One region of the Alteromonas sp. ABH4_454 genome, then DNA from elsewhere that is predicted to be linked to it. Evidence: riboswitches for the same ligand, from Rfam matches in the RefSeq annotation. Region 1 holds a riboswitch; the other holds the start of a gene.
The links. A riboswitch is a leader RNA that binds a small molecule or an ion and turns the genes downstream of it on or off. The one in region 1 is predicted to bind thiamine pyrophosphate.

Region 1 (15,580 bases):
ATCCAACCTGTTCACCTTGTTTCTTATATTGAATAAGCCATTGATAGTATCCAAATACAGCAAAGCCTACGTAACCTAGGAACAGGCAGGCAGACAATGCATAGCCCACTTGCAGGTATAAATATGCCGAAGCTAAATTTATGAAAAACCAGTAAACCCAATTTTGCAGTATCTTATGGGCCACCATAAATGTGGTAACCACACTCAATAAGTTGATACTCGCATCTAATAGTAGGTACTCACTATTGAACTGTGAGCTTGCCACTTCAGACAGAGCCCAAGCGAGCAGTAACATACTCGGCACAATGAGCAAATGAACCCACAGCGGCCAATGAAGTACTGGCTTTACCTCGCCATCTTCCGCCCCTTTAGACCACTGATAATAACCGTATCCCGCCATTACCATGTAAAAGAAATTAAGCGCAGACTGAAATGGCAACGTCACCTGCCAAAATAACCAGGTGTAAATTGCGGTACTTACAAAGGCGCACAGCCAACACCAAGCTGTTCTGTTTCGCAGCTAACAACACATAGGCAACAGCGAGGACAACCGCTACCCACTCTAGCAGTGAAGTAGCGGCAATTTGAGAAGTGAACTCAGAAAAGAAGTTAGCCATTAAGATGACTTTCTAGATTGCATGGCATCAAAATTTAAAAACTTAGCAACGAAAATAGCCTGCCCCACTTCTTCGTGAGTTCTCTGCATTTCATCGCCGAGTACTTTCATAACAACACCATAGTCACCTGTAACCTGCGTGCTGGTAGAACATGTTGTCACCGTGATATCGCTATAGCTATTTAACCTATCGATAAAATCTTGAATAGGTGGAATATATTCGTTAACCAAAGGGTACAACGACAGTTCAACCATAACTTGCATGTCTGTTTCCTTTTATTTTAAAACGCGTATTTAACAGTGATACCAAACTGGCGGCTGTTACCTATTTGGTAATATGGTTCATTAAACGCATACTCATCGCGAGGGTCATTGCTGAAACCACCAAACCCTCGAGTGTAATACTCGCGGTCAAATGCATTTTGAACCCACAGTGAGGTCTGCCAATCACCGTGCAACACAACAATTTCAGAATTAACCAGTGTTGTGCTTGGCGCGGTTACATCATGGCCGTCAGAAAAACGGTATTCGCTTTTATAGTCTATATCTACGCGCCATAGCATGGTGTCTGTAAGTGCGTACTCACTGTAAATGTTTGCGGTCCACTTTGGTGACTGAGCCTGTCTTTGCTCAGATACTTCAGTACCGTCTGCTAGTGTATATCCTTCAAATGTAGCGCTTAGGTAACCAACGCTTGCATCTAACTGCCATGCATCGCTTGCAAACCAACTCAGTTCTAGCTCGGCCCCTTTGTTTGTACCCAAATCAGCATTATCGATAATATCTACAAAACCTGCCGTGCCGTCATCGCGAGTGATAACGTCAAAATCACTTACCTGCGTATCTGTTCTATCCATGTAGAAAATTGCAGCGCGAGCAACAAGAGCAGGCGTAAGCAGCGGGCCTTTTACACCCACTTCATAGTTCCAGTTGTATTCTTCATCAAAGAAACGTTGATTATCGTTTACTCGGCTGTCGGGATTAAAGCCTGCGCCTTTAAAACCGCGTGAAATGCTGCCGTAGTAGAAGTGATCACCCTGCGTATACTGAAGCGCTACTTTTCCGCCAACCATGGTGGTGTCAAACGCGCGTGTAAGTTGGTTGTTATCAGCGTAATCGAAGTCATAGTTTTCTACTCTCATTCCGGCTACAAGCACTAAGTTGTCCTTCAAACGGCTTTCCGTCTGAGCATAGATAGCAGTAGTCGTTGGGGTATATTCACTGGCAAAGTCACTATCAAGGTATGTGTACTGACGCAGTAATTTTTCTTCTGTGTTTTTATAAAATACGCCTACCGTCCAATCTGTCATTCCATCGAAAAGCGCAGCACTGTCTGATGACACAAAACGCAACTCACCGGTTTGGGTTTCGACATCTCGGTAGTACGCATCAAAAGACGTATAACCCCAAGGGTGAAAATCAGTGAATGTCCAGTCTTCATCGTAGCCATAAGCAATATTATGAGAAGCATGAGTGGCAATAAGTATGAAGTCGCCCGCGGCTGTACTGGTTGTTGAACGTGCGCTTACTGCATGCGTTTGGTGTTCGTCAAAGCCTGGCTCATCAGACAGTGTTTTGTTATCGTTATCGAGCGAAAATGCATCGTAGCCGTTGTCAATATCATACCAGCGGTAGGTAAGTGCAAGCGTGGTTCGTTCGTCTACGCTGCCTTCAACGGCAAAGCGCAATGCGCTCTCATCGATATTGTTAGTGTCGCTTCTATCTAGAAAGGTGTTTTCTACAAAGCCATCGCTACGGTTATGCACAAGTGCAACGCGATATCCCCAATCGGAATTGATATCGTCGCCCGTTGCCCCTTCAATACGGTAGCTCTCTTTGTTACCAATACGGGCTTCTACGTAGTCTGGCGCGTCGCTACCTACGTTATTACTAGAAAGCTTAACCGCACCAGCGAGTGCGCCTGTGCCGTAAAGCGTAGCCTGAGGTCCGCGATAGACTTCTAGTTGCTTTGTATCAAAAATGATACCTGCTGCAGCAAGGCCTGAAAAATCAAATTCATCGACAATAAAGCTTACGGAAGGGTTGATTGGTTCAGCGAACTGGCTACGCTCACCAATACCTCGAATTTGCACAAAGCGACCACGAGAAGCACCCGCTGCAAAATTAACGTTTGGAATACTGTTTAACACACTGTCGATGTGACTTGGCTGCCTGCTGCGAAGACGCTCTTGATCTAAAATCGTCGCGCTAGCACTTAGCTGGTCAAGTGTAGTTTGTCGAAAGTCACCAGATACGACGACTCGTTCAATATCAGAAGGCGTGTTTTTTGACGTGTTGTTTGCTGCAGATTCTTGCGCAAAGGCAGCAACAGAACTTGCTAGCAATGATAGTGTGAAAAGTGTTTTATACATGGGATCTCTTGTTCTTATTTAAGAAAAAAGATCCGGGTCTAACGGCAGGTGATAAGGCTATGCTGTGAACCATCCCTACGCCGGTATTATCCGGATCAGGTGTAAGGGTTCCCACGTGTGTGGATCTCAGACCGTAAACGGACACCCCTTGGTATAGTGTTGGGCTACGCAAATAGCAACCTCAACGTATGCGACGGAGTCTACCAGTTAGATACACGCCGTCAAGCAGATAAGACATCAAGCTAAGGTTATAATTTTTATATGATATAAGGTATTGAAAGCCCGAGGCTATTCAGTGTCAATATTCATATTAAGACGACGTACTTCATCGTCAGTCTGTGCTTTTAACCCTTCTAGCGTTTTGCCGTGAGCCGTTGGTTGGCGAGTATCTGGGTCAACCTTTACGAATACAATGTCATCTGCAAAGCAGATAGTTTTCTTAGTGGCCTTGTTGCGCACTAGACAACTTACGGTAATAGATGACCGGCCTACGGCTTTGGTTTCCAGACCAAACTCTACAATATCACCTTGCATCGCTGGTGATTCAAAACTAATTTCGCCAATATGCTTAGTCACTAAACAATTGGTCTCTAACTGACAGATTGCCCAAATGGCAGCCTCTTCGTCTATCCATTCTAACGCGCGGCCACCGAATAAAGAATTGGCGTAATTAAGATCATTTGGCATAACTAAACGTCGAGAAAGAAAGCGCATTCGAATTCCTCACAATAAATCGCTACTATAGCGTTAGATTATACCGAAAAAACTGATTCATGGCGCTAAATCAATTACGCGAATGGCTTCTTGCCCCCTATAGTAAAAAAAGCTGCGACAATGGCTGCGAAAACAGCTCACTCTTATCAGACGTAACTTACCCACTTCACCGAAGAATGCTGGTAATTTCTGGTCATGATACGCTCTGTGAAGCCGCACTATCCATTATTCAAACTTTAGCTGATGACACTTCCACTTTGAGCGTAGCGACCTTTACTAGTGCAGAGCTAAAAGGAAAGAGACGGAAAAAAGTGCTTGGCAGCGAGTACGATATTGCGACATTGGATTGTAGGGATTCTTTTAAGCCTGGTGATGCAATGGCAGTGGCAGGCATAGTAAAACACCACGGGTGTTTAATACTTATCTGTCCTGAGTTGAAACATTGGAGCAGCAATGCTTCAGTTTCTTTTCTTTCAGAAGGCTTTACACTCGCCCATAGCCGATACCTGGCACGCTTTATTGACTGCCTGCATGCCGAAACTGGAATAGCAATACTTACTGAATCCACAGCTAGACTACCGGATTTAGCAACCTATCGAGTAGAGAAGCTTTCCTTAGATAATGCCTATAGAGGTTCGCTATTTCGTTCCAAAGAACAAGAAAGCGCATACGGCCGTTTGTACCAGTCTTACTCGTTAAATAAGTTGAACGCCTTGATCACTGCTCCGAGGGGGAGAGGTAAATCTTCTTTGTTAGGTATATTTATTGACAGCTTAGTGAGGAAGGGTAAAAACGTGTTACTTACCAGCGAGCAGCGTGAAAACGTTGCTAACGTAATGTCTCATCTTCACCACTTTGATGACAGCAAGAAAACAGGCAGTCCGTTTTATCAACCCGACTATGTGAATCAAGAGCACCAAGCGGTTGAAAACGGAAGAAGGTTCCTAGGCTCTGTAAAATGGGTACCGCCTGACAGCGAACTGCTATACAACAAAAACCATACAGCGTATGACCTTGTTGTGGTTGATGAAGCCGCCTCAATGCCCCTGCCAGTCGTAAACCGAATAATAGCAGCAAACCCTCAGTGGATTTTTAGCACCACGCTGCAAGGCTATGAGGGTTCAGGAAACGGGTTTATTCATAAACTCCTTCCTAACTTGCCTAACGACAGCATTCATTTAACCCTGTCGACCCCCCTGCGATGGTTTGAGAACGATCCTGTTGAAGCATTCTTTGACAGCGCATGTTTATTTGAGGGCAGCTCTGCCGACGATAACATCACAGGTATTGAGTCAGAAGACAGCCTTGAATTAATAGAGAGATGCAAATTCTGTATAAGTTCTTTTGAAAACTTAAACGAAAGCACGCTTCAGCAAATTATGTCCCTGCTTGCACTGGCGCACTACCAAACCACGCCAGACGATTTTATGCGTTTACTGGATAGTCCTGACGTAATGGTTGCCACACTGAAGTTGGGCACACTTGTGTTAGCAGCCGCGATTATAAATATTGAAGGTGGGACTAGATTAACCCATGTATCAACCGGTATTGCTTCGGGACAGCGCCGTCCTAAAGGCCATTTAGCCGCGCAAAGGCTTACCCTGCTTTCTAGTACTCCTAAAGCTGCCACGTATAATTATTGGAGAATTAACCGTATTGCTGTACATCCGAAACTTCAGGGGAGAGGCTTAGGTAGTTATGTAGTTAATAAAGTCGTTAACGCAGCCCGTGAACAGTCCATAGATGCAACTTGCACGTCCTACGGGACCACATTGAAGCTAGATAACTTTTGGACTCAAAATGGTTTTGACATAGTTGATTATGGCCGAAAGCCTAACAAGGCCAGTGGTGAGACGAGCGCGTTAGCTGTGCTGCCCCTTTCCCCTAAAACAACTGAACTTGTAGCTAACCTTATGTCATTAAAAGCAAGTTTTGACGCCGCCAATGTGCATGAACTTTCCAAAACCGTGACCGAAATCTATATAGCAAAGCTGAGTCATTTTATTCAGGGTACAAGAACGTTAGAAGATGTTTGGCCAATTTTGCATAAGTTGTCGAAAGAAGCGCAATCTGACGCTCTGTTTAAAGCGCAAAGTAATGCCCGAGATTGCCGCAATATGCCTAGAATAACTGGGGATACGCAGGAAAAGTTAGACCTACTGATAGAGGTGGTAAATGCAAAAAGCTACCTAACAACCCTATTCAGCAATTCGTTCATAGATATAAAGCGAATCGAGGGTGTTTTTATAAATAATGGCATTAACGTAAATGGGTTGAAAGAAGCTACCTCATTAATAAGAACTGAGTTGCGCCCTGCTTTTGAACATTTAAAGTAAAAACACTAGGCCTAACTATTAGTTTTTACAGGCGTGTTTTTTACTATCCTGTAGCCTTTTACCTTAACTCTCGTCTTACTTATCTTTTAAACACTACAAATTACTAGGCAAAAAAAAGCCTCCCGAGGGAGGCTTTTGGCTAAATCCGAATATTAGATATTAATACCGCGGTTTTTAGCTTTTTCCTTGATGTAAGGTTCCCACGCTGCCGCGTTACGGCGTAGCGAGCGATCTTTCTTAGCTTCTTGTACATGCTTGTATGCAGATCTAAAGTTGCCCGCGTAGAAATTCGCTTCCATAAGTGTGAAGTGAATCTTCTCAGGGTTTTCAGCGCCACGCTCTAGAGCATTCTCTAGTGCTTTGATAGCGCCTTTATAGTCTTCTGCTACAAGTAAAAGCGTACCTTGTTTACGATAATGCTCAGGGTCTGAACTCTTAGCCGCAGCTTGTGCATACAAGTTTGCCGCTGTTTTAAAGTTTTTAGCCTGATGATATGCATTAGCAATGTTTGCAATCATATCAGCATCGTTCTTCAACAAGCCTTCTTTCATGTGCTTTTCAAGAAGCTTAGCAGCCTTATAAGGCATACCGTTACTTTGATAAAGCTGAGCAAGCGTTTTGATTTCTGAATCTTTTTCTAGATAACCCTGCATGTATGCAAGTTCTAGCGTTGAAAGACCCTTTTTGTAGTCTTCAACCAAGATATAGAAAAAGCCAAGACGCGACCACCAAGTCTTTTCCTGAGGGAAAGTACTAACAAGATCTTCCGCTACAGAAACCGTTTCAGGGTACATCTTACGCTCGTAGTAAGAAGTTAGCTTAAGAACATAAGGGTTCTTGTTTGGCTCTTCATACAAAGCAATTGCCTTGTCTGCTGGCTCAATCATTTTAGCTAACTGCTTAGACTCAAAATAAGCTTGCGCTAGGCGAGTGTACACATCAGCATCTTCCTTACAGGTAAATTCCATCCACTTGTTATACCATTTGATGGCATCAGTGTACTTCTCTTCCTGCATGCTCAAATCACCTATCAGTTTAAGTGTTTGAGAGTGCTCTGTGTCGTTAAGTACTTTTGGCTCAACAGAGTCGACCAAATAGTTTAACGCCTTAACGCCCTGACCTTCTTGTGAAGCCAATAAGTTACCGATGAAACGTTTAACGTAAGCTTTATCAAAATCGTCTGAAGGGTCGATTTCATAAAGTACATTTAACGCTTCGGTAAGCTGGTCTTCATTATAGAATTCAAAAGCTTTTTGAACTTTCTTACCGGTACGCTCACCTACTAGCGTTGTTTTGCCCTTTTCATATCCAGGGCAAACAACAGGTGCCGACTGCGCTAGAGCAGCGGGTGCTGAAAGCACCGCACCTGCGCCTAGCACTAAAGCAACGGCTGACATTTTGAATGTACGTTTCATCATGATCATTGCTCCAGTTTAAAGTCTAGCTGTACGAACATGCCTGTCTGTCTAACTGGCTTGCCATCAACGATCTTAGGCTTGTATTTCCACTTACGTAGAGCACGACGTGCTTCACGGTCGAATACGCGCTTAGGTTCAGCTTCGATAACTTCGATATCTTCAACACCACCAACTTCGTTGATAGTGAAAGACAGTCTTACCCAACCTTCACGGCCATCACGGGCTGCATCAGGTGGATATTTCGGGTCGATACGAACGATAGGTGTAGCTTCACCGTCACGTTGCATTGCACCAACACCACCGATGTTTACACCAACACCACCTGTGTCGATAGCTGGAATAGCTAAGCTAAAGCCATCTGCATCAGGTTCCGCTGTTTCCGGCTCTACTTGCTCCATTTTAGGAGGCTGTGGAGGCGGAGGCGGTGGTGGTGGTGGAACACGAGTACGCGTTTGCGTCTGGTCGTCTGGTTCCTGCATTACAATATCGATAACCGGTGCAGGCGGAACTTCGTCTGCTGGTCTAGATGAGTTTTCAATCAACTTAGCCATTAGAACGAAAAGGGCAAATGCAACACCAGCACCTAAAAGTATAGATACAATTATACGTAACATCTTATCCCCTTGCCGCTACCGAGACTCGGTTAACGCCAGCGGCTTTAACCTGATCCATAATCTCAACTACTAAACCATGCTTTGCTTTAACGTCAGCTTGAATGATTACGTAGTCAGTTGGCTGCTCGGTAAGCAGTCTTTCAATATTCGCTCTTACGCTGTCCGGCGCTACTTCACGCTTATCTAGCCATACATTTCCGTCTTCAGTTACGGCGATGAAAATGTTTGCATTTTTGTGAAGAATCGCCTGGCTCGCATCTGGCTTGTTGACTTCGATCCCTGCTTCTTTAACGAAAACAGTGGTAACGATAAAGAAGATCAGCATGATAAACACGATATCCAACATGGGCGTCATGTCGATCTGTGCATCTTCTTCCTCGGTTCTGACTTTTCGAGCCATAATCTCTCTCTCTAATGATGTGGCAGGCTATCAACTAGCCCTTCTCTTGCCAGCTTCACTTTCGCTTCAAGACGCGAACTGATGAACAGTCCAGATAGCGCGGCTACCATTCCCGCCATTGTCGGGATAGTCGCCATAGAGATACCAGCCGCCATTAGACGTGCGTTGCTGGTGCCCTGTGTTGCCATTGTCTCGAAAACACTGATCATACCGGTTACTGTTCCAAGTAGACCGATTAGTGGACACATTGCAATAATGGTTCTGATAATCAGCATTCTAGCGTTTAGATCGTCTGACGCTTGAGAAATCCACGCGTCACGGATTCTATGCGCATACCATGATGTGGTATCTGCTCGGGCATCCCAATTCGCGATGATGTTTTTCTTCACCTTTGGGAAGACCGAGGTTAAATACCAGTAACGCTCAATCATTAAAACCCACATGAGAAAGAGCGCGGCAGCAACGAAGTAAAGTACGTCACCGCCGGTAGCGATAAAGTCCCTGACCGATTCGAATAATCCAATCAGGTAATTCATATTACGCTTTCTCCGACTCTGAGTGAGCAGCTACGATACCCGCAGTTTGCTCATCAAGAATGTGGATGATTGACTTGCTACGAGAAGCTACGATGCTGTGAGTAAGGATTAGAGGCAGAGCCGCGATAATACCTTGAGCAGTAGTTACAAGAGCCATTGAGATACTTCCTGCCATCATACGTGGGTCACCAGTACCGAATAGTGTGATAGTTTGGAACGTCTCGATCATACCTAGTACTGTACCTAGTAGACCTAGTAGAGGAGCAATCGCTGCGAAAATCTTGATTACGTTGATGCCGCTTTCAATTTTAGGAAGCTCGCGAAGAATCGCTTCATCAAGTTTAAGTTCAAGGTTTTCTGCATCAGCAGTTTTGTTCTCTTGGTAAACTTTAAGAATACGACCTAGAGGGTTACCTTCAGATGGGCTGTTCACGTTTTTAAGCTGTGAACGCATTTTACCACCAGTGATGGTAAGCGTGATCATCTTATAAAGACCAATTAGTAGACCAACAGCTAGCATTAGCGTAATTGTGTAACCTACTGGACCACCCGCGTGATAACGCTCAGACATTGTCGCTTTTTGCTTCAATAGACCAAGGATACCGCCTTGAGAAGGGTCAGCGTAGAAAGGTGTGAAACCTGAAGTCGCGTCGATTAGATCTTCAGCAGACGCTACGAAATGACCGTCTGGTTGACGACCTAGAGGCTGAACAACTTCAGACTCGGCGTCGTATGCTAAGTAACCATCTTCACCAACAAGGTTGAAAGTACCGATACGAACAACTTCTTGCTGTGAAGAACCGCCGTCTAGGTTAACTACTTCAGTAGTAAACTTAACAACTTCACCACCTTCAGTCATTTCTTTTTGAAGTGCGAACCATAGGTCTTCTAGTTCTTTAATGTTAGGAAGACCTTTAGAGTCTTCTGACATTTCCGCTAGGAACTGGCTGCGGCCAGGGAACTGTGCACTAACGATTGATGTAGAGATACGACCGTAAGCTTCAGAAGATGCTTGACGTACCACACCAAACATTTCGCCAAGTGTACCAGTAGCTTGGTCAAGCTCAGCGGCTTTTTCGTTTAGTGCTACTTCGTTGTCTGAGAATTGCTTCTGTAGACGATCGCCACGGTCTTGCTCAGCTTTAAGGTTTGCTTGAGCTTTGCGTAGAAGCGCTTGCTTATCAGCACGTGCTGATTGGAACTCAGCTTCACGCTTTTTGTCTAGACGAGCTTCAGAAACACGGTTCTGTTGAACCTGGTCTAAAAGATCTTTCAGGCTCTTTGCTTCCTGAGCTTGCGCTCCGGTTGCCGCAACTGCAACTGTCGCAGCGGCTAAAAGAGATTTGAATACTGGTTTCATTAACAATTACTCCGCTGCGCTAATTGGTAGTTTAACAAGAGCCGCAGGAATGGTGCCGTTAGCCATTTTTACTGCGTCAATAGTTGAAGAAAGGTACTCATCACCTAGCTTCTCCCAAGTGCGGCTTTCATTGTTCCAAACCCATGCGTGCGTTTGGTCAAGAGAAAGAGCTAGTAAAGCTGTACGACCTAGGTTAAAGAAGTCAACAGTTACTTCAGTACCCGCATCATCGATAGTACCTTGGTAAGAATTGATCTTAGTGCCGTACTCAACTTCTACTAGGTAAGCTTCTAGTACCTGACGGAACTGCTCAGAAACAGTAACGTTAGAGTTAGCCATTAGGTCACGAAGACGCTCAACGCGCTGCAGACGCTCTTCCAAACGAATTGGACGGTCTAGCTTGATGAACTGCTCTAAGCTGTCAATCATACGGAACATAAGAGGAACGATGCCCTGCTTAGTTTGTTCGATGCTGTCGATTTGACGCTGTAGAGAGTCGATTCCACGCTGCTGGTCTGCAACAAGGCTAGCGATGTAATCGTTGTAGATTTTAAGGTTTTCTGTCTCATCTACTGTTTGACGATACTCAACAAGTAGTTCTTGAGACTGTTCAAACAACGTGTTGATTTTTTCTTGAGATTTCGCTGCAGCCGCGTGGATTTTCGCTTCTTCTTTATGAAGATCTTCAAGCGTATCTGCAGAGACTGCACTACCTGTTAGTGCGAAAGCACCCATAACAGTAGAAGCAATAAGAGTTCTCTTGCTCATTTTGGACATAGTTCCCAACCAAATTTCTTATTTGAATCCTCGCCGATAAGGAAAATATTCGGGCAAGGGGCGTATAAAACTTTCACAATTTTGTTTCAGGAATGTAGCTCTGACATTAATAGTCAGTACTACGAACGTGTTATATTCACATGGATTGCTCGGTAGAGTCAAGCTAGCAAAGTACTTGCAGCCGAGAAGTGGAGATTAATTGTTCACTCAGCGTCCAATTAATCACCTTTTATGCAATCTGTTTGTTAATAAATTAACCTGAAGGACATAATACACATTAACATGCACAGCTAGCGGTTAAAAATACAACAAGTTACTGTCTTTTTATAGCACTAATAACTGTGCCTATTAAACCTCTTTTATCGGATATGTCTGAAACACTTATATCAACAAAATCGTTACACATTAATTTACTTTTGAGTAACGTAATTTCTTCGGAATCGCTCGCAGCGTCGATTAAATCCGATAATCTTACACCATGAGATGCTAATTCTTTATCGTACTCGACAAAAATCTTCTCTTTTTGTGCAATTGAAACTTTCGGATTTAAAACCGTCTTTAAAAGCTTCGGGAAATTTGTATCGTACAATGCTTGTTTATATTCACTGACGAGTTTTCCCACTTTTTCATTTAACTCCAACCGAATAGCTTCTTTATCCTCACTTGGCTTAGAAGATTCGTTTAACGCAGCCACTAATCGCTTTAGTGCCTCTAAAGGGCTACCCTTTTCTTGAAGTGTTTGTATAACTTTAAGAATTTGAAAATTTGGCGCAACAATAGCACTTTCTTTTCGGTGAACCACTACTCTTAATTTCCCACCCGGCCGTAATACCCGACTTACCTCATTTAATGTAAGATCCAAATTGCTGTATTCGATACCAAACTGGGAAACGACAGCTGTCACTTCATTATCTGAAAATGGGAGCGACTCAATATTTTGTTCTTGCAGGAAGGTGACATTAGGGTGTTTAAGACTATCGCCTATTTTTAAGGTCGCGTAGTCAACACCTACATAGTTGGATTCGCGGAAATTACCTATATTTACGGCAAGATCGATAAGCGCGCCATTGCCTGTTGCAAGGTCTACGACTCTACCACCTTGAACGTTTGTCTCATCAAAAAACCTCAGCCATTGTTCAGCAAGCTCGCCTTCATAATTTCGACTTGTTGAATCGGCAAACGAGTTAACGTGACCTTGCTGCCAGTATTCACTCCAATAACTACTCATGAGAAGTACTCTTTAATCATATTAAAGACAGGATAAAGCTAATTTTCTTCCACCAAAATAAAAAAAGGCCGATTGCTCGGCCTTTTTTAAACTAGATTCTATGCTTAGAAGCTAACTTGGTAGTTAAGACGGTAGTCACGACCAAAGTTGTTGTACAGGTCTTGGTTATCCCATGTACCGCTTGATGAGAATACTGGATCTTCATCAGTTACGTTGTTAACAGCTAGCGTGATTGAACCGTAGTCAGCCATATCGAACGTGTAAGTTACGTTATGGATTAACCAGCTATCAAGCTTACCGTTGATGTCGTATGGACCTACGATAGTTTCGCCGTCCGCATCTACAGGCGCTGTCTGGAATTCAGACGTGCTGTCTGTGTAAGTCATGTTCCAAGCAAGCGTATGCTCTTCAAAGCTCCAAACTGCAGTTGCAACTGACTTAAAGTCTGGGCTACCAGACCAACCAGCAATATCCTGAACGATGCCACCAACTTCCTGATCGTAAGAAAGTACAAAAGAGTTAACATTCTGGAAGCGGAAGTTACCAAATTCAGTTTCTAGGTTCGCATTAAGGGTGAAATCGATACCTTCAATTTCAAAACCTGCACCGTTGAAGTATGAAGTACCAGCTTCAACTAGAACACCAGATGCTGCACGCTTAAGGTAGAAAGTCTCGTCTGAGGTGTCTGTATCTACAGAAACCGCAGTGATTAGACCTGCTGCTTCGTCAGAAAGTAGATTCTGAAGCGATTTCGCTTGAATTACGTTGTCAATCGATAGATTGAAGTAGTCAAGTTTAACACTAACGTTATCGTTCACGTCATATGCAACACCAAAGTTTAGGTAATCAGACGTTTCAGCATCTAGGTCAGCGTTAGCTGTGTAATAAGTGTCGTACTGACGCTCAACAGTTGAACCGTTGTTATAGTCAATCGCATCTTCTGCAGAGAACGTACGAGCAGCGTTTAGAAGGTCAAGACCTGGTGCACGGAAAGACTCAGAGTATGAACCACGAAGTACTAGGCCATCAGCAACTTCCCAACGAGCAGACACTGCTGGTGACAGCTTGCTACCGAAGTCAGAGTAGTCATCGTAACGCGCTTTAATGTTTACTTCTACAGTATCAGATACTGGAAGAACAGATTCGAAGAAGATTGCTGTTACGTCACGGTCACCTTGAGATGAGTTACCTGCAGAACCACCGATTAGACCAGCTTCAGACTGACCGTCATAGATGTCAGCATAAGTTTGTTCAAAGAACTCAGCACCGAAGTAGTGAGCAACCATACCACCAGGTAGTTCGAACATGTCGAAACCGATACCCGCGTAGTATTGGTGGAAGCGTGAGCTAGACTCTTGAAGGGTTGTTGCTTTCATGTTTGCAACACCTTCGTCTGAACCTAGGTCGATACCGTTTTGTTCGTTATATGCAAGGCCTGAGTAAGAAAGGTAGTACTGACCAACTGATTTGTTATCAGCCATGTTAAAGTGGTAGTAAACTTCCCACTCAGCATTGTTCCAGTCTAGCATGCCGCGAAGACCAGTTGTGTAGTCTTGGTTGTAGTCGTCTACGTTACCGTCACGAGTACCGATACCAACCCAGCGGAATAGACCGTATGCACCGTCAACACCGTAAGGGTTGTGAGGGTTGTCAGCATCCATGTCAGTCCATGCAGCAGCAGGTGGAGCGTAACGACCAAATGATGAGTTTTGAACAACCATTGCTTGACCAAACCACTCAACATCTTCCATTACTTCGTAATCAGCACTTACATATAGTGTATTACGGTCAATTGATGCAGTGTTGTAAGATACGTTAGCGTACGCATACATACAGTACTCAGAACCTTCGCCCCAATCTTCATCAGCGTCTACACGGCGGAATGTATCTTCACCGTACTCAGAGATTAGGCTATCACAAAGAGGTGAAGCTTGAGTTTCTGCGAAGTCTGGAGACAATACAGTAGCACCGAAGTAAGACCAACCTACAGTATCAGCAGTGTATGCTTGGATATCGCCGTCGCCGTCGAAATCACCAATTTTTGCTTTGGTGTAGTCACGGTCTGCATCAGAAATACCTTCACGACGCTGGTGATCGAACGAGAATGTTACGTTACCTTTGTCGTTAGAAATACCACCAACTACTGAGAACTCAGCAGAAGTTGTACCTTCGTCCTGCTCACGCATACCTGCGCCGATATTGAAAGTCAGGCCTTCGAAGTTGTCTTTAAGAATGATGTTTACAACACCAGCCATTGCGTCAGAACCATAGATTGAAGAAGCACCTTCAGTCATGATATCGATACGCTCAACCGCAGCCATTGGGATAGCGTTAAGGTTTGCAGAAGCACCACCTAGTGTAGGTGAACCTGGGAAGCGACGACCGTTAAGAAGTACTAGCGTACGACGAGAACCAGCACCGCGAAGGTTGATAGTTGCTTGAGACTGTGCAGAACTACCTGAACGCTCTGAGAACGAGCCGAAAGAGTTCAGTGAGCTTGAGCGAAGCGCGTCAGCAACAGTAAAGTCACCTTCAAGTTTAATATCAGCGGCTGTAATAGATACAACAGGAGCAGCGCCTTCTAGGTCACTACGCTTGATGCGTGAACCTGTTACTTCGATTTTTTCAACAGCAACAGCTTCTTGCTCTTCTTGTGCATTAACAGCACCTGAGAATGAAAAAGCGGACGCAGCACCAAACGCGCACGCTAGCTTGACTGATTTAGCCAGCTTAGAATTTGTAAACATGTATTGTCTCCCTGGACTTGAAAATACGTTTTAGCATTTCAGCATCGTCTTTATAACGATTTATTATTAGTAAGGTTTGGACCTCATAAAGATAATAAACATAAGCTCAATTCAGGGTCAATAAGGATCAGATAAACGGTTCTGAAAAGTTCAATTTTTTTTTCGAGTCCATAAAGAAAGTTGTAACAAAATAGCTACAAAAACGAAATAAAGCCTTTTATTACAATTAGATAAAATGTAAAAAATGCACCCAATTTATTTCTGATTATTTTTCATACCGCCCACCCAAACTGGTTATTATTTAACCTTCAGAAGGTTAAATTTCGTACCAGAATTTAAAACCACAAGACAATTGAAAGGACACTTTATTTTTACTTAAAAACTTAAATTCAAATTTATTAGGCTAGACAACCCCAGATACTTCTTTTTACTTGGTCCCTACACGAACAGAAAAATGCTGAA
Region 2 (15,580 bases), 1.0 Mb from region 1:
TAGTCGGCTTCTAGCGCGTTAGCTTCCGCCTTAGTAATTTGCATTTCTCGCCACCAACTATCGTCAGCATCCACTTCACCTATAGCGTTAATAGCAGGCAGTGGCAAACCTTTGCGTTGGCATAGTTTGTACAAGCGAGGATAACCGTTTTGAAATGCCAAAGCCTGACATTCTTCTTCCGGCAACTGCTGTGTATTGTACATACCCGCAATAGTGCGCTGGCGCTGTGCTTCATAAAGAACCAAAGCTGCGGCTACCGATACATTTAGCGACTGCACCATGCCCATCATGGGAATAACGATGTCTTGATCGGCAATGGCTTTCGCCTCATCAGAGGCACCATACTTTTCCTGACCAAACAAAATTGCGGTAGGTTTGGTGTAATCGACATCGCGAAAATCGACCGCGGTGTCAGATAAATGGGTAACCAACACCTGCATGCCTTGGCCTTTTAATTCAGCCATCGCATCACTAATACCATCGTGGTTGGTTTGGCGCACCCATTGCTGGCTGCCCATAGCCGTACCACGGCGAAACTGGTATTTCTTTTCCCACACGGTGTGAACGCGATGAATGCCTACTGCGTCACAAGTTCTTACTATTGCCGAAACATTATGAGGCTTGTGTACATTTTCAAGGCATACCGTTAAATCGGTTTGTCTTTTTTCCAACACATCTCTAATGCGCTGGTAACGCTCAGGTGACATGGCTTACTCCGGCAGTTCCATCACACCATCAATTTCAATTTGTGCACCTTTAGGCAATGCAGACACCTGAACGGCAGCGCGCGCTGGGTAAGGCTTATTGAAGTAACGGCTCATAATTTCATTAACCGTTGCAAAGTGACCTAGGTCAATAAGAAAGATGTTCACTTTTACTAAGTCGTTCGTGGTGCCGCCAGCAGCGTCACACACCGCTTTGATGTTTTCAAAAACTTGTACCGCCTGGGCTTCAAAGTCATCAGAAACCATTTCCATTGTTTCAGCAACAAGTGGAATTTGGCCTGAAAGATAAACAGTAGTACCTGCTTTAACCGCTTGGCTGTAAGTACCAATAGCAGCAGGAGCCTTATCGGTCTGAATAATAGACTTAGACATAGTAGTTCCTAAATATTTGAGTAATTAGTGTCGTGATTGACTATGACGAGACACTTTCTGAACTTCCGGCATGGTGCGTATTTTCTTCATGACTCGCGCCAAGTGCACACGGTTGTGCGTGGTAAGTTCTAGGTCGATAAAGTAGATATTACTCTCTTTTTCTTCAGTTTGCAGGCCAATGATATTGGAATCGCACCCTGAAATAGTGTTCGTTAATGTTGCCAGTGTGCCCTGATGGTTTATCAGTTCTATACGCAGAGACGCTTTAAATTCACCCTGCGGATTGTCATCCCACTGCATGGGTAGCACGCGCTGAGGCTCTTCACGGGTAAGCTTGCGAATATTGTTACAGCCAGTTTGGTGAATGGTCATACCGCGGCCTGGGCTTAATACCGCTACAATCTCATCATCAGGTATAGGGTGACAACAGCGAGAATAGTGAACAAGCAGGCCTTCTGTGCCGCGAATGGCTACATTACCTTTCTTATCTGATAAGTCTGTTGTGCTCTCACCTAACAAACGGCGAGCCACGATAGCACTTAGTTCGTTACCTAAGCCGATATCTACTAACAAATCGTCAAAATTTGCGTGCTTGGTTTCTGCCACCACACGTTCAATATCTTCATTAGGAATATCATCTAATTTCACTGCACCTAATGCATGACGAAGTAGACGGTTACCCATGTTCACGGCTTCTTGAGAATGCTGCTTACGCAGATACTGGCGAATACGGGTACGTGCGCGAGCACTCACTACAAAGTTCAGCCAATTCGCATTAGGCTTCGCTTTTGGCGAGGTAATAATTTCTACGGTTTGGCCGTTTTCAAGGGGCTTGCTTAAGCTAAAGTTTCTGCGCTCTACGCGCACACCTACGCAGGTATTGCCTACATCAGAGTGTACGGCGTAGGCAAAATCGACAGCGGTCGCGCCCATTGGCAATTCAATAATTCGCCCGTCTGGTGTAAACACGTAAATTTCGTCAGGAAACAGGTCTGTCTTAACCGACTCGATGAATTCGAACGATGAACTGGCTGACTGCTGAAGTTCAAGTAAGCTTTGCATCCACTTGCGTGCGCGCAGCTGTGCAGTGGTGCCATTATCGCCTGGCTCTTTATAAAGCCAGTGGGCCGCTACCCCTTTATCCGCCATTTGGTCCATTTCCTGGGTACGAATTTGAATTTCAACAGGAATACCATGAGGACCAATTAATGACGTGTGCAACGACTGATAGCCGTTGGTACGCGGAATAGCGATATAGTCTTTAAAACGATTTTCAATTGGCTTGTATAAACCATGCATAGCGCCAAGGGCGCGATAGCAGTTATCTACTGATTTGACCACGATACGAAACGCATAAATATCCATTACCTCGTTGAACATCAGTTCTTTGTTTTTCATTTTTCGGTAAATGGAATACAGGTGCTTCTCGCGGCCTAATACATCAGACTCAATCTCGTAGGCATCAAGGCGCGTGTTAAGCTCTTCGCGAATATTCTCGATGATTTCTTTACGATTACCACGTGCCTGACGTACGGCAGATTTCAATGCGCGATGGCGCATGGGGTACATGGCCTGGAAACCTAAGTCTTCAAGCTCATTTTTAATATCGTGAATACCCAAACGGTGGGCAATAGGTGCATATATTTCTAGCGTTTCGCGTGCGATACGACGGCGCTTATCTGGGCGAAGCGAGCCCAGCGTGCGCATATTGTGAGTACGGTCGGCAAGCTTGATAAGAATAACCCTGATGTCTTGCACCATGGCCATCATCATTTTGCGGAAGTTTTCCGCCTGCGCTTCTTGCTTGGTACTAAAGGCAAGTTTATCAAGCTTACTAACGCCTTCTACCAATTCTGCAACGGTATCACCAAACGCTTCAGCTAAATCTTCTTTGCTGTAATGGGTATCTTCAATAACGTCGTGAAGAAGTGCCGCCATGATCGTTTCGTGATCAAGGTGCATGTCGGCAAGAATACCCGCAACCGCAACAGGGTGAGTAATGTACGGGTCGCCGCTTGAACGCATTTGCCCATCGTGAGCATCTTGAGCTAGCACAAAAGAATTCTGAACCAGCTGAACGCGCTCTGCTGGCAAGTACTCTACAACTTTCTGCTTTAAACCTTCAAACAAATACACAGTGGAGCGTGACCCTTATCTAACGTTACAACCCTAAGAATACGTTTAATTGTGCAATAAGCCAATACACCAAAAGCAAAGCGCCAGTGCTTTTTTCAAAGCACTGGCGCCAAAATACCGATAAAACCGTTAAAAAGAGGTCTTATTGATCAGATAAAATATTTGCTACTGATGCAAATTCAGCGTGTTCTTGCTGCTCTTGTGCTTGAAGTTCTGCTTGTTCAAGGGTTGCAGCAGTTACAAAACCTTCTTCAATTTCACGAAGTGCTGTAACAGTTGGCTTGTCGTTTTGAACGTCAACCATAGGATCTTTGCCTTCAGTGGCAATTTGACGTGCACGGCGTGCAGCAACAAGCACTAGGTCAAAGCGGTTACCAATTTTATCTACGGCATCTTCTACAGTTACGCGAGCCATGTATTTCTCCGAAAATTAGGTTGAGCAAGTTATTCAAAAAACGGCCGCGTAGTATACACAGATACGTAGCGCGATCCTAGCATTTTGTTTGAAATTGAAGCAGTCAGATCGTGCAAATTTAGCAGCGATCGCCTGATGTTAAACAAAACACCCATAATATTATTAAGCTTACGCGCTACCGAGCAATTCGTCCAATAGCACTTGATGACGCATCTGCTGTTTTACTGTACGTAAACGCTGCGCTGTCACAATGGCTTCTAAATCGCTTAGTGCAGTCGCAAAATCATCGTTGATGATCACGCTATCAAACTCACTAAAGTGAGACATCTCTGCTACTGCTTGTGCCATACGCCCCGCAATGACTTCTTCACTGTCTTGACCGCGGTTGTTTAAGCGCTGTTCTAATACATCAAGTGACGGTGGAAGAATGAAAATGCCGCATGTGTCTGGCATAAGCTTTTTGACTTGGCGAGCACCCTGCCAATCAATATCTAAAAACACATCAATACCGCGATGCAATGTTTGCTCAATAGTCACACGGGATGTACCGTAATAATTGCCAAACACTTCTGCGTACTCAAAAAATACACCCTGTTCGATAAGTGCTTCAAACTGTTTCCGGCTTACAAAATGGTAATGCACACCGTCGACTTCACCCGGCCGCGGTTGACGTGTGGTATGAGACACAGACACCTGCATAGGCGTGGCTGCATTGCCTTCATACTTTTCCATTAGTGCCTTGATAAGGCTTGATTTTCCTGCTCCTGAAGGAGCAGCAAGAATAAATAAATTACCGAGTAGTGAAGCCATAGGATATTAAAATTCTATCAAAATGTGGTGATTTCAAGTGGCAATGATAGCATATGAAGCCATTGCGCCGTAACTGCGATTATCTGGTTTATTCATTGATGGTACATACTCTTTAGTCGCAGACCGGTGTTAGCAAAATAAATAACAATAATAATTTTCCAAGAATTATGGGGTCAGAGTCGTGACTCTGACCCCACCATTCTTGGGAAGACAGAGATTGCCCGTGAGAAAGGATAACCATTGGTGATAAAGCAACAACAAAACTAGGAAATAAAGAATGACTCAGCAACTTCTGCCGTGCGTAGAGATAAACCCATCCACTACGCCTGATGCCTGCGTTATCTGGCTACACGGTTTAGGCGATTCCGGCCACGGGTTTGCGCCTATCGTGCCTGAACTTAAACTTCCCGAATCAATGGCGGTCAAATTTCTCTTTCCCCATGCACCTGAGCGCCCCGTTACCATTAACGGTGGGATGCGTATGCGTGCATGGTACGACATCAAATCATTAGACTTTGAAAGTCGTGCCGATTTAGAAGGCGTGAAAGAGTCTGCTGCACAAGTAGAAGCACTTATTGAAGCACAAATTGAAAGTGGTATACCCAGTGAACGCATAGTGCTTGCTGGATTTTCTCAAGGCGGTGTTATTGCGCTTCACTTAGCGCCTAGATATGCCCGTAAGTTTGCTGGCGTTATCGCGCTATCAACCTACATGTGTGAGCCATCGCTACTTGCGAGTGAGGCAACAGACACCAACCGTGAAACGCCTATTATGATGGCCCATGGTGACCAGGACGAAGTGGTACCGGTATTTATGGGCAACGCGGCATTTAAAACGATAAATGAGAGCGGTTTTAACGCTACTTGGCAGACGTATACAATGCAGCATAATGTCTGCATGCAAGAACTAAACGATATCAGCGCTTGGCTTCAGAAGGTTTTAAACTAACTTTTACGATGCCTTACTCAACAATGCCATACCCAGTGTGATAGCTAGCTACAGGGCTAATTATCACACTGCGTCAAGCGACTTTTCGGCGATTACCATTAGATTTACTCGTCTCCGCTATACTTGGCATTAAGACAAGAAGCAGAAACTCTCAAACATAGCGCTATTCAGCAACACGGTTTCTGCCCCCATTTTTTGCTTTATATAGGTTGTCGTCAGCCTGTTTTAAACTAGCGTGCAGTTTGTCATCGGTAAGTGCGGTAGCCACGCCAAAACTGGCGGTAATCTTGTGATTGATATCCGCTTCTATAAATGGACTTTCTTCAACCAGTTTTCTCATTTTTTCCGCAAGTTTTACGCCTTGGCTCAACGGCGCCAAAGGAAAGAGGACTAAAAACTCTTCACCACCGGTGCGCGCAATAACATCAGATGCTCTAACGGCGCTTTTGATAATGCTAGTAAAGTGAATTAGTACCTCATCACCAATATCATGCCCATAGGAGTCGTTTATTTTTTTGAAGTGGTCTATATCGACAACCACTGCGGTAAGGGGGAAATAGGCACCAGGGTCTTTCATGGCACGTTCAAAAAAGACAGTTTCTAAAAATCGTCTATTCGGTAACTTGGTGAGTGGATCAGTATTTGCCTGTTTCATCCGCTCTAAGTTTTCACGCAGCATTTCTTTTCGACTTTTGTGCCAAAAATTTTCGCCAATAAAAGCAACGCAAATAAAACAGAATGTAGCGATCAAGAACCGTGAAACATGCTCATCAGGGTATGTAGCAACAATAGTGTCTTGGTTGTAGAGCATATAAATCGACAGCACCATGGTGACAGCAACATAGACCATGGCAGGCTTGAATCGCACCACTATTATTTGTACGAAAAGCAAAGGAAAAATGAAGTACAGTCCAGTGTTATTCAGCCCGCCGGTATAAATCAAGGCATTGATGGTAAAAAGAACAATAAGCCCTGCAAAATAATAGAACACATCACTTTTGGGGAAAATATGTGAAAGCGCAACGTTAAGGTAAATAACGGTTGCGGATGTAGCTAATACACTAACCAACAATGGGTTATTGGTACCAAAATTGAGCCACGCCATAAATGCGATTATGGTGCCACCAACATAGGAAATAAAATACAACGTCAGTTTGCGTCTTTTTACTTCAGCTTCGTCTTGTTGTGCGTTTCTTAGTAATTGACCAATTGGCGTGTTGTCCATCTAACAACTCTACTCCCCGAATTTATAAGCAGACACTTCATCCAACTACAGCATAGACGTATATGTGCACAAAAACCAAATAGAAAACTGCGCCTAATTTCAAACATTAACCCAGAAAATGCGTATACTACGAAGTATCTCGTATAACGTTGTGTTACAGCGTTTAAGTTTCTTTTTTTACAGAGTTTGGAATAGCCATGAGTCACCTCAACACTACCCGCACCGTTCGAATTGCTACTAGAAAAAGCGCGCTAGCGCTTTGGCAAGCAGAGTATGTGAAGGCAAAATTAATGGAGCATTATCCATCAATGACCGTTGAGTCTTGTGCCTATGAGTACGCAGGGCGATAAAATTTTAGATACGCCATTAGCGAAAATTGGCGGTAAAGGACTGTTCATTAAAGAACTTGAAATAGCCATGTTGGAAGGCCGTGCTGATATCGCGGTTCACTCAATGAAAGACGTCCCAGTAGAGTTTCCTGAAGGTTTTGGTTTACACGCTATTTGTGAACGCGAAAACCCGTTTGATGCCTTTGTTTCTAATGACCACGATAGCCTAGATGCGTTGCCACAAGGTGCAGTTGTCGGCACATCTAGCCTTCGCAGACAGTGCCAAATTCGCAAATATCGTCCGGATCTCATCATTAAAGATTTACGCGGTAATGTGAACACGCGATTAGCAAAGCTAGATGCGGGTGAATACGACGCCATTATCCTAGCTTCCGCTGGCCTTATTCGCCTTGAAATGGAATCTCGTATTCGTATGCCGTTGCCTGCCGACATTTCGCTGCCGGCTGTAGGCCAAGGTGCTGTAGGTATTGAATGCCGTAACGACGACGAAGAGCTAATTAACTTGCTACAAGCACTGAATCATACCGACACCAACACCCGTGTTACCGCAGAGCGCGCCATGAATGAGAGATTGGAAGGCGGCTGCCAAGTCCCTATTGGTAGTTTTGCTACCCTAGATGGCGACGTACTAACCTTAACGGGTATGGTTGGAAAACCAGATGGCTCTGAACTGCTGTTTGCGTCTGCTACTGCGTCACGCGAAAAAGCCGCAGACATAGGTGTTGAAGTAGCGGAAGCGCTTTTAGAGCAAGGTGCTGGGGAAATTCTTAAAGCACTTTATAACTAAGTTATATTTGGTAGAAGCGCGCATTTCTATAGGCACATAGGAATGCGCAGCAGACTTAAAAGGATGAGAGTTAAATAAAATGCTTCTGTTCACGCGCCCACTGCCAAAATTAAAAGCGAGTGCTTCGGCTTTCGAACAAGCGGGCATTAATGCGGTTGGGATCGCCACTTCTGACATTATTAACATCTCTTCTGAACAAAAAGCCGCGGCAGAGTATTTAGCCCTAAATACAGTAAACGCAATTATTGTTACCAGCGTATACGCTGTGAATAGTGTTATTTCGGGGCTGCGTGACACAACCCCCCCACTCCCTTTGATTATTGCCGTTGGCGATGCCACTGCGCGCAAACTGCAGGCTGGCCTTGAAACGTTTTCTTCGGCGAATGTTGTTACTCCAAAGGTCCATACATCCGAAGGTATACTGGCAATGCATCAGCTTAATGAGGCAAACTGTAAGCATGTCGTTATTATTAAAGGTGAAGGTGGACGAGAAGCCATAGCAAAAGGATTAGACGAAAAAGGTATTTTAGTGAATAGCTTTTGCGTTTATAAAAGGGAGCAACTTACACGCCCAATTTACACAAAACATTGGAAAATGGGCGAAGTTAGCGGCATTATCGCTACAAGCGAAGCAATGGCACTGCAACTGATAGAACAATTTGGTAACGCTTTGTTAGCCTTTAAATGGTTAACAGTGAGTGACCGAGTCGCGCAAACCCTTAACAGTAAAGGTGTTAAAGAGGTAGCGGTATGTCAGCGAGCCACCGATCAGGCACTCATCGCCTGGGTAAAGGATAACTGGGAGTATTGAATGGCCAACAATAATGAAAATAGCCCACAAAAAGAGGAACTCGTAAAAGTGGAAGCTGAAAAAGAAGTAATTGAGTCTTCTGCCACGCAGAGTGAATCGACTGAATCTGGCGCTAAGAAGAAATCATCAGGCAACGGCCTATTGTGGTTCGTTGTAATCATTTTGTTCTTAGCCGTAATAGGCATGGCTGGCGCAGGCTACTGGTATTACATGCAGCAGCAATCGGCTAGCGCAGACTCCGCAAACGCACAGCAAAGCAACACAGCAAAGTTAAACAGTATTGAGCGCGAGCGTAGCGACATTTTAGCGACGCTAGAAGACGTGTCGCGAACGAATAAAGCCTTACAAGATACGGTCGATGAACTTAAATCTGAGAACGAGAAACTTAGCTTACAGGCCGAGTCTACCCTTCAACAGCTTAATAATATGGAAGGTCGCCGCCCAGCCGACTGGCTAATTGCGGAAGCTGACTATTTAGTTCGTATGGCTGGTAGAAAGCTTTGGCTGGAAAACGATGTTCGCACAGCAATTTTGCTATTGGTTAATGCAGATAAGCGCTTAAAGTCTTTGGCTGACCCGTCGGTACTACCCGTTCGCGCTAACCTAGCTGAAGATATTCAAACCCTTCAACAGCTAAACCCGGTGTCGCAAAGCTCAGTGGCGCTTGCGCTTACCGGCATGATTGCACAAATTGATAAGCTTCCCCTTGATACTTTTGAGAAGCCTGAAGACGCTAACGCAGAAGACACCACCTTGTCAGAGTCGGCTGACGATTGGCAGGAAAATTTAGCAAAAGTATGGCGCTCATTGGTAAATGATTTTCTTACTATTAAAACTATTGAAGGCCCGGTTGAGCCAGTACTTTCATTAGAAGCGCAGTTCTTGGCAAAAGAGCAGCTTCGTCTGCAGCTTATGCACGCACAAACCGCCGCACTTCAAGGCGATGCTGGCCTTTACAGCCAATCACTTCAATATGCACAAACGCTGCTTACGGAAAAATACGATACTGAAAAAAGCCAGGTAACCGGCTTTGTGGATGCACTTCAAAACCTAATGGCTACCGATGTATCGCGTCCAATTCCAACAGAGCTAGCGTCACAAAAACCGTTAGAACGTCTACTGGATAGCCGCGTTAAGCAGGTGTTTGGACAAGGAGCAAGTGCACTATGAAATGGTTAGCTATTGCCCTTGCGGTATTAGCCGCATTCGTTGTTGCGCTTATTGTTGGTCCAATGATACTTGGCGACAAAGGTTACGTGCTTATTTCTCTAGGAAGTACAGCTATTGAAATGACCGTGATCAGCTTCTGTATTTTGGTTATTGGTGCCGTTATTGCCTGGTATGTGCTATCCCGTTTTGTTCTGTGGGCATTAAGCTTAATTACAGGCTCACATAAATGGTTCGGCACCTTAGGTGAACGCAAACGCAAGCGCGCGTTTTACGATGGCTTGCACGCCATGGCCGCAGGTGATTTTGATTCGGCACAAAAAGCGTTAGGCAAAACCACCAATGGTGATTTTGAAGGCGTAAACTATTTAGCCTCAGCGCAAATTGCCTTTGCCAACGACGACCTAGCCAAAGCTCGTTACTTTCTGGTTCAAGCCACCGACTTTCCGAAAGCGAAAGTAGCTGCAACGGTAATGCATGCACGCATTGATGTAGCTGAAGAAAAGTTTGAGGCTGCACTCGAAAAGCTTAACGAACTAGACGAGCAAGATCGTGACAACAAGCAGGTTGTGCAGTTGAAAGCGCAAATTCTTGCCAAGCTAGGTAAGTGGCAGGTGCTTCAAGAGAATTTATCGGGCTGGCGTAAAGCCTTGCCTAAAGCTGACTACACCGCGTGGAGCCAGCGTATTGCCAAAGGTAAGTTTGCAGAAATTGCCAGTAAACAAGGTGCCGTTGAGCTTAAATCATACTGGGACACGCTGCCTCGTAAATTACGTCACGACGACGCTTATCGCGCCGCTTACATTCAACAGCTTCTTGACCAAGGTATGCATGCCGACGCTCAAAATTTGTTAGTTGAATGGCAAAAACGTGGGTCGAACAGCGCGCTATTCCCACTGTTCACGCAGCTTAATATTCCTGATGCATCGCCATCATTACGTTTACTTGAAAGCTGGATAAAGCAAGACGAAGAAAACGTTGAGCTTTATTCCACGCTGGGCCAAGTGGCATTCAACTCGGGCGACGATGTGTTAGCTGAAAAAGCATTGCTTAAAGCCACTAAAATGCAGTCGCGCAAAGAAGACTTATTGCTGCTATCTGCCATTAGTGAGCGCAAGCATGACACAGCCACCGCCCTTCAGCTTTACAAAGAAGGACAGCAACTAGCTAGCTAAATGAATATTCGTTTAGCTTTCTGGTAGTACTTGTATTCCTACTAAAGTTGAAGATATAGTAAAAAGGAATTCTCAATTAGGGCTGTTTCAACAACAAACAGCCCTAATTGACACAAACAACTTGTCGGAGTGCTTCACTGTTAACCCAGTAAGCTGAGACCGCGTAAGTGGGATCCGTAGAACCTGATCAGGCTAGTACCTGCGAAGGGAACAAGAAAATACAATGTGCACGATGTTAAGCAACAGTTTGGCATTGTGAAGCGAAATTGTTTTGCTGTTTGTTGATGTACAGGCAAACCCATTACGGTGTTGCTAGTTACTCAAGGTAAACTGCTCAAGTTTATCATCAAGTGAATATCAACGGTGTAAAGTGCTGAAATCACCAGTACCTTCACCAACAATCTCGCTAAAGTAACGGGCTTATCCCCTTCAAACACTTACACACTGTATTCTCCTTCACTCCTGACAAGCATTTTTAGAACCTAAATTTACAAGGTAAAATGCTATGTCGAACAGACGCGAACAACGCCAACAAGCTCAACAATTCATAAATGAACTAGCCGGCGAAGCTTACCCCAATTCCACACGCCACTACGAGTGTGGTAGCCGCAACGATATCCGCGTGGCCATGCGCCTTATCCACCAGCACGATAGCCTAATCGGTGGCACCGAAGAAAACCCTATCTTAGAGCCGAACCCACCTATTCCAGTGTATGACACCTCAGGGCCCTACGGCGACCCGCAAGAAAACATAGATGTACATAAAGGTTTAAGCCTGCTTCGCCAGAAGTGGATTGAAGAGCGCAGCGATACATTCGAGCTAGAAGGCGTTTCATCAAGCTTTGCAAAAGAGCGTGAAAACGACATTTTTACCGAAGATTTCCGCTTTATTCGCAGCCGCAAACCACTAAAAGCAAAAGCAGGAAAAAACGTCACTCAGCTTCACTACGCAAGACAGGGCATTATTACCCCTGAAATGGAATACATTGCCATTCGTGAAAACATGGGCCGTCAAGCCATTAAAGATGCGGAGCTAACGCAGCAGCACAAAGGCGAGCATTTTGGCGCGAATTTGCCCGATACCATCACGCCTGAATTTGTTCGCCAAGAAGTAGCCGCAGGCCGCGCCATCATTCCCTGTAACATTAACCACCCCGAACTAGAGCCAATGATTATCGGCCGCAACTTCTTGGTGAAAATCAACGCCAACATTGGTAACTCAGCAGTCACCTCGTCTATCGAAGAAGAAGTAGAAAAGCTGGTGTGGTCAACGCGCTGGGGTGCCGATACCATCATGGACTTATCTACCGGCAGAAATATTCACGAAACCCGCGAGTGGCTGCTGCGAAATAGCCCGGTACCTCTTGGCACCGTACCTATCTACCAAGCGCTGGAAAAAGTAAACGGTGTTGCTGAAGACTTAACCTGGGAGATGTTTAAAGACACACTAATTGAGCAGGCCGAGCAAGGGGTAGACTACTTCACCATTCACGCTGGCGTATTGCTAGAGTACGTGCACCTTACCGCAAAGCGAGTTACTGGCATTGTATCCCGCGGCGGTTCAATCATGGCGAAGTGGTGCTTAAGCCACCACCAGCAAAGCTTTTTGTATGAACATTTCCACGATATCTGCGAAATTTGCGCGAAATACGATGTAGCGCTGTCGCTAGGTGATGGCTTGCGCCCTGGTAGCGTGGCTGACGCTAACGATGATGCGCAGTTCTCTGAATTACATACCCTTGGTGAGCTGACCAAAATAGCATGGGAATACGATGTTCAGGTAATGATTGAAGGCCCTGGTCATGTGCCAATGCATATGATTAAAGCGAACATGGAAGAGCAGCTTAAGCACTGTCACGAAGCGCCGTTTTATACCCTTGGCCCGCTTACCACAGACATTGCACCTGGCTACGATCACTTCACCTCAGGTATTGGTGCCGCCATGATTGGTTGGTACGGCTGCGCAATGCTGTGCTACGTAACGCCTAAAGAGCATTTGGGTTTACCTAACAAAGAAGACGTTAAACAGGGGCTTATCACGTACAAAATAGCGGCTCACGCTGCCGACTTGGCGAAGGGCCACCCCGGCGCGCAAATACGCGACAATGCTATGTCGAAAGCGCGCTTCGAGTTTAGATGGGAAGACCAGTTTAACCTGGCATTAGACCCTCACACTGCCCGTGCCTATCACGATGAAACCTTGCCGCAGGCTTCTGGTAAAGTTGCGCACTTTTGCTCTATGTGCGGCCCAAAATTCTGCAGTATGAAAATTTCTCAGGAAGTACGTGACGTCGCTAAACAAGCAGAAACCCAAGCGCTTGAGAAACAAAAAGGCATGAAAGATATGGCTGATGCGTTTAATCAATCGGGCGCTGAGCTTTATCACACTGCAGATAGCAAGGTAGAGCTGCCATGACAAACAGCCACCTAACCACTCCCATACTAGAGCCACCTAGCGCAAGGCTGCCGGTGGTATGGTGTATAGGCGGCGTTGATTCAAGCGGTGGCGCGGGTATAACCCGCGACGCCATCACGCTTGCCGATTTAAGCGTTCATGCCTGTGTGCTCACCACACAACTTACTGTGCAATCAAACCAGCATCTGCTTAGTACAGAAAGCATGAGTGCATCTGCGTTAAACCAGCAGTGGCAAGTGCTTTACGAAGATACGCCGCCACGCGCTATTAAAATTGGCGCTATCGCAAACGATGAGCAAGCGCTTTTACTTTGCGCACGTATTCAGTCGTTAATAAAGCCTCGCCCGTTTGTGATATGGGACCCTGTGCAGTCTTCTTCATCTGGCGGCATGTTAAGCGATTTAAGCGAAAGCGTTGTTGACGAGTTGCTGAACACAGTAGATTTGGTTGCCCCAAATATCGACGAGCTCGCTTGGCTGGCTAATTTGCCGGTAAACGACGATACCAGCCTAGCGTCAGCAATAAACCGGCTTATTGGAAAAGGGGCGAAGAGTGTTTACGTCAAAGGCGGCCACGCCGAATGGCAGACTCAGGTATATGACACCTTTGTTTGTGCCTCGCACACCCTTCACTTTAGTCAGCCGATAATCAATAACGGTAAACTTCGGGGCACTGGCTGCATGTTAGCAAGTGCCATTGCAGCTTTTATTGTTAACGACTATTGCATTGAAGATGCGCTCACCCTAGCTAATGCTTATGTGTGTGAAGTAAGGCGAAAGACCCTTTGCGAGTCTGATACGGACAGCACTAAGGCTCATAATAATGGGGCTAATTTGCCCTCGTACTTCCCGCGAACTAACGGTTTCCCCGCCCACGCCGTAAGTTTTCCAAAGGTAAATTTTCACCAAGGTAGCGCTGTTTTTCACAATAAAGATTTGTGCCTAGAGAATTTGTCGAACAGCGACCTCCCCTCAGAAAGTGTGCTAGGTAATGTAGCCCGTTTCCCTACACTCACTCATACGAACCTAGACATATACCCCGTAGTAGATAGCGTTCAGTGGATAGCGAGGCTTTGGCCAACGGGCGTAAAAATCATTCAACTGAGGGTAAAGAAAGGCTCACAACAAGACATTCGCCAACAGATAAAAGAGGCCATTGAGTTAGTGGAACACACCAACTGTCAGTTATTTATTAACGACTATTGGGAGCTAGCTATAGAGCTTGGGGCTTACGGTGTGCATTTGGGCCAAGAAGATCTTGATACTGCAGATTTAAACGCTATTCGAAGCGCCGGGCTAAGACTGGGCATTTCAACTCATGGATTCGCTGAGATTCAGCGGGTTCGCGCTTTAAACCCGTCTTACATCGCCCTTGGTCATATATTTCCAACCAATACCAAAGACATGCCCTCTAAACCCCAAGGTGTAGAGCGCTTGGCAAAATATGTGAAGCTGTGTGAAGGCATACCCACCGTCGCCATTGGCGGTATTAACTTATCGCGCATTAGAGACGTGGCTAAAACCGGTGTTGACGGTATTGCCGTGGTTAGTGCCATTACTCATGCGGAGCATCCGCTTAAAGCCTACCAAGCATTGGTTCAGGAGGCAGGTTTTGCTTAGTCAATCAGCACATCGTACCGCTACAGTCTCAGTCAATAACGCTAATGGCTTCGCTAGCGCCCAGATTGAACATCAAGACATACAGCGTTACAGCAGGCAGCTCTTACTCGACTGTATTGATAATGACGGCCAGCTTAATTTAGCAAACGCACACGCTGTGGTTGTGGGGCTGGGCGGACTAGGAAGCTTAACCGCCCGCTATCTAGCTGGCGCTGGTGTTGGCAATATCACATTGATAGATGGAGACACTGTCGATATCAGTAACTTGCAGCGCCAGGTTAGCTACAACGAAATGCACCTAGGCGAACTTAAAGCCAAATCTCTATATAACGAGCTTCGAAAAGTTAATTCTCACTTAAACATACAGTTTAAAAGCAAGTTTGTTGATAGTAATAACTTACCAACTTTAATTTCATCAGCCACTTGTGTATTGGATTGCACCGACAACATTAGGGTAAGGCGCCAGATTAATGCTGCGACCTACTGCGCCTCTATTCCGCTTTTTATCGCAGCCGCCAGCGGCCTTACATGGCAAGCACTGAACTTGCCACAAAACTCTACTTCCTTTGGTTGTTACGAGTGCCTTGTGGACAAGGTTTCCGTACGTGAAGACTGCGTAAGTA

Region 2: another riboswitch for thiamine pyrophosphate. It lies ahead of thiC (phosphomethylpyrimidine synthase ThiC); the one in region 1 lies ahead of ACYX4W_RS08735 (TonB-dependent receptor).

The regions. Positions count from the first base shown of each region.
Region 1 is NZ_CM149972.1:1,992,121-2,007,700, reverse strand. Features, by position in the region: gene ACYX4W_RS08750 (phosphotransferase) at 1-6, opposite strand, end outside; partial or broken gene pnuC (nicotinamide riboside transporter PnuC) at 1-617, opposite strand, end outside; gene ACYX4W_RS08740 (hypothetical protein) at 617-880, opposite strand; gene ACYX4W_RS08735 (TonB-dependent receptor) at 898-2,988, opposite strand; TPP riboswitch at 3,044-3,147, opposite strand; gene ACYX4W_RS08730 (acyl-CoA thioesterase) at 3,277-3,702, opposite strand; gene ACYX4W_RS08725 (GNAT family N-acetyltransferase) at 3,762-6,038, shown strand; gene ACYX4W_RS08720 (tetratricopeptide repeat protein) at 6,191-7,456, opposite strand; gene ACYX4W_RS08715 (energy transducer TonB) at 7,459-8,070, opposite strand; gene ACYX4W_RS08710 (ExbD/TolR family protein) at 8,072-8,470, opposite strand; gene ACYX4W_RS08705 (MotA/TolQ/ExbB proton channel family protein) at 8,482-9,006, opposite strand; gene ACYX4W_RS08700 (MotA/TolQ/ExbB proton channel family protein) at 9,008-10,366, opposite strand; gene ACYX4W_RS08695 (DUF3450 domain-containing protein) at 10,373-11,134, opposite strand; gene ACYX4W_RS08690 (class I SAM-dependent methyltransferase) at 11,457-12,371, opposite strand; gene ACYX4W_RS08685 (TonB-dependent receptor domain-containing protein) at 12,476-15,118, opposite strand.
Region 2 is NZ_CM149972.1:947,703-963,282, reverse strand. Features, by position in the region: gene trmH (tRNA (guanosine(18)-2'-O)-methyltransferase TrmH) at 1-707, opposite strand, end outside; gene ACYX4W_RS04235 (RidA family protein) at 711-1,097, opposite strand; gene spoT (bifunctional GTP diphosphokinase/guanosine-3',5'-bis pyrophosphate 3'-pyrophosphohydrolase) at 1,122-3,233, opposite strand; gene rpoZ (DNA-directed RNA polymerase subunit omega) at 3,376-3,648, opposite strand; gene gmk (guanylate kinase) at 3,817-4,458, opposite strand; gene ACYX4W_RS04215 (alpha/beta hydrolase) at 4,736-5,407, shown strand; gene ACYX4W_RS04210 (GGDEF domain-containing protein) at 5,571-6,632, opposite strand; partial or broken gene hemC (hydroxymethylbilane synthase) at 6,830-7,769, shown strand; gene ACYX4W_RS04200 (uroporphyrinogen-III synthase) at 7,849-8,580, shown strand; gene ACYX4W_RS04195 (uroporphyrinogen-III C-methyltransferase) at 8,581-9,750, shown strand; gene ACYX4W_RS04190 (heme biosynthesis HemY N-terminal domain-containing protein) at 9,747-10,922, shown strand; TPP riboswitch at 11,038-11,149, shown strand; gene thiC (phosphomethylpyrimidine synthase ThiC) at 11,428-13,338, shown strand; gene thiE (thiamine phosphate synthase) at 13,335-14,957, shown strand; gene ACYX4W_RS04175 (HesA/MoeB/ThiF family protein) at 14,950-15,580, shown strand, end outside.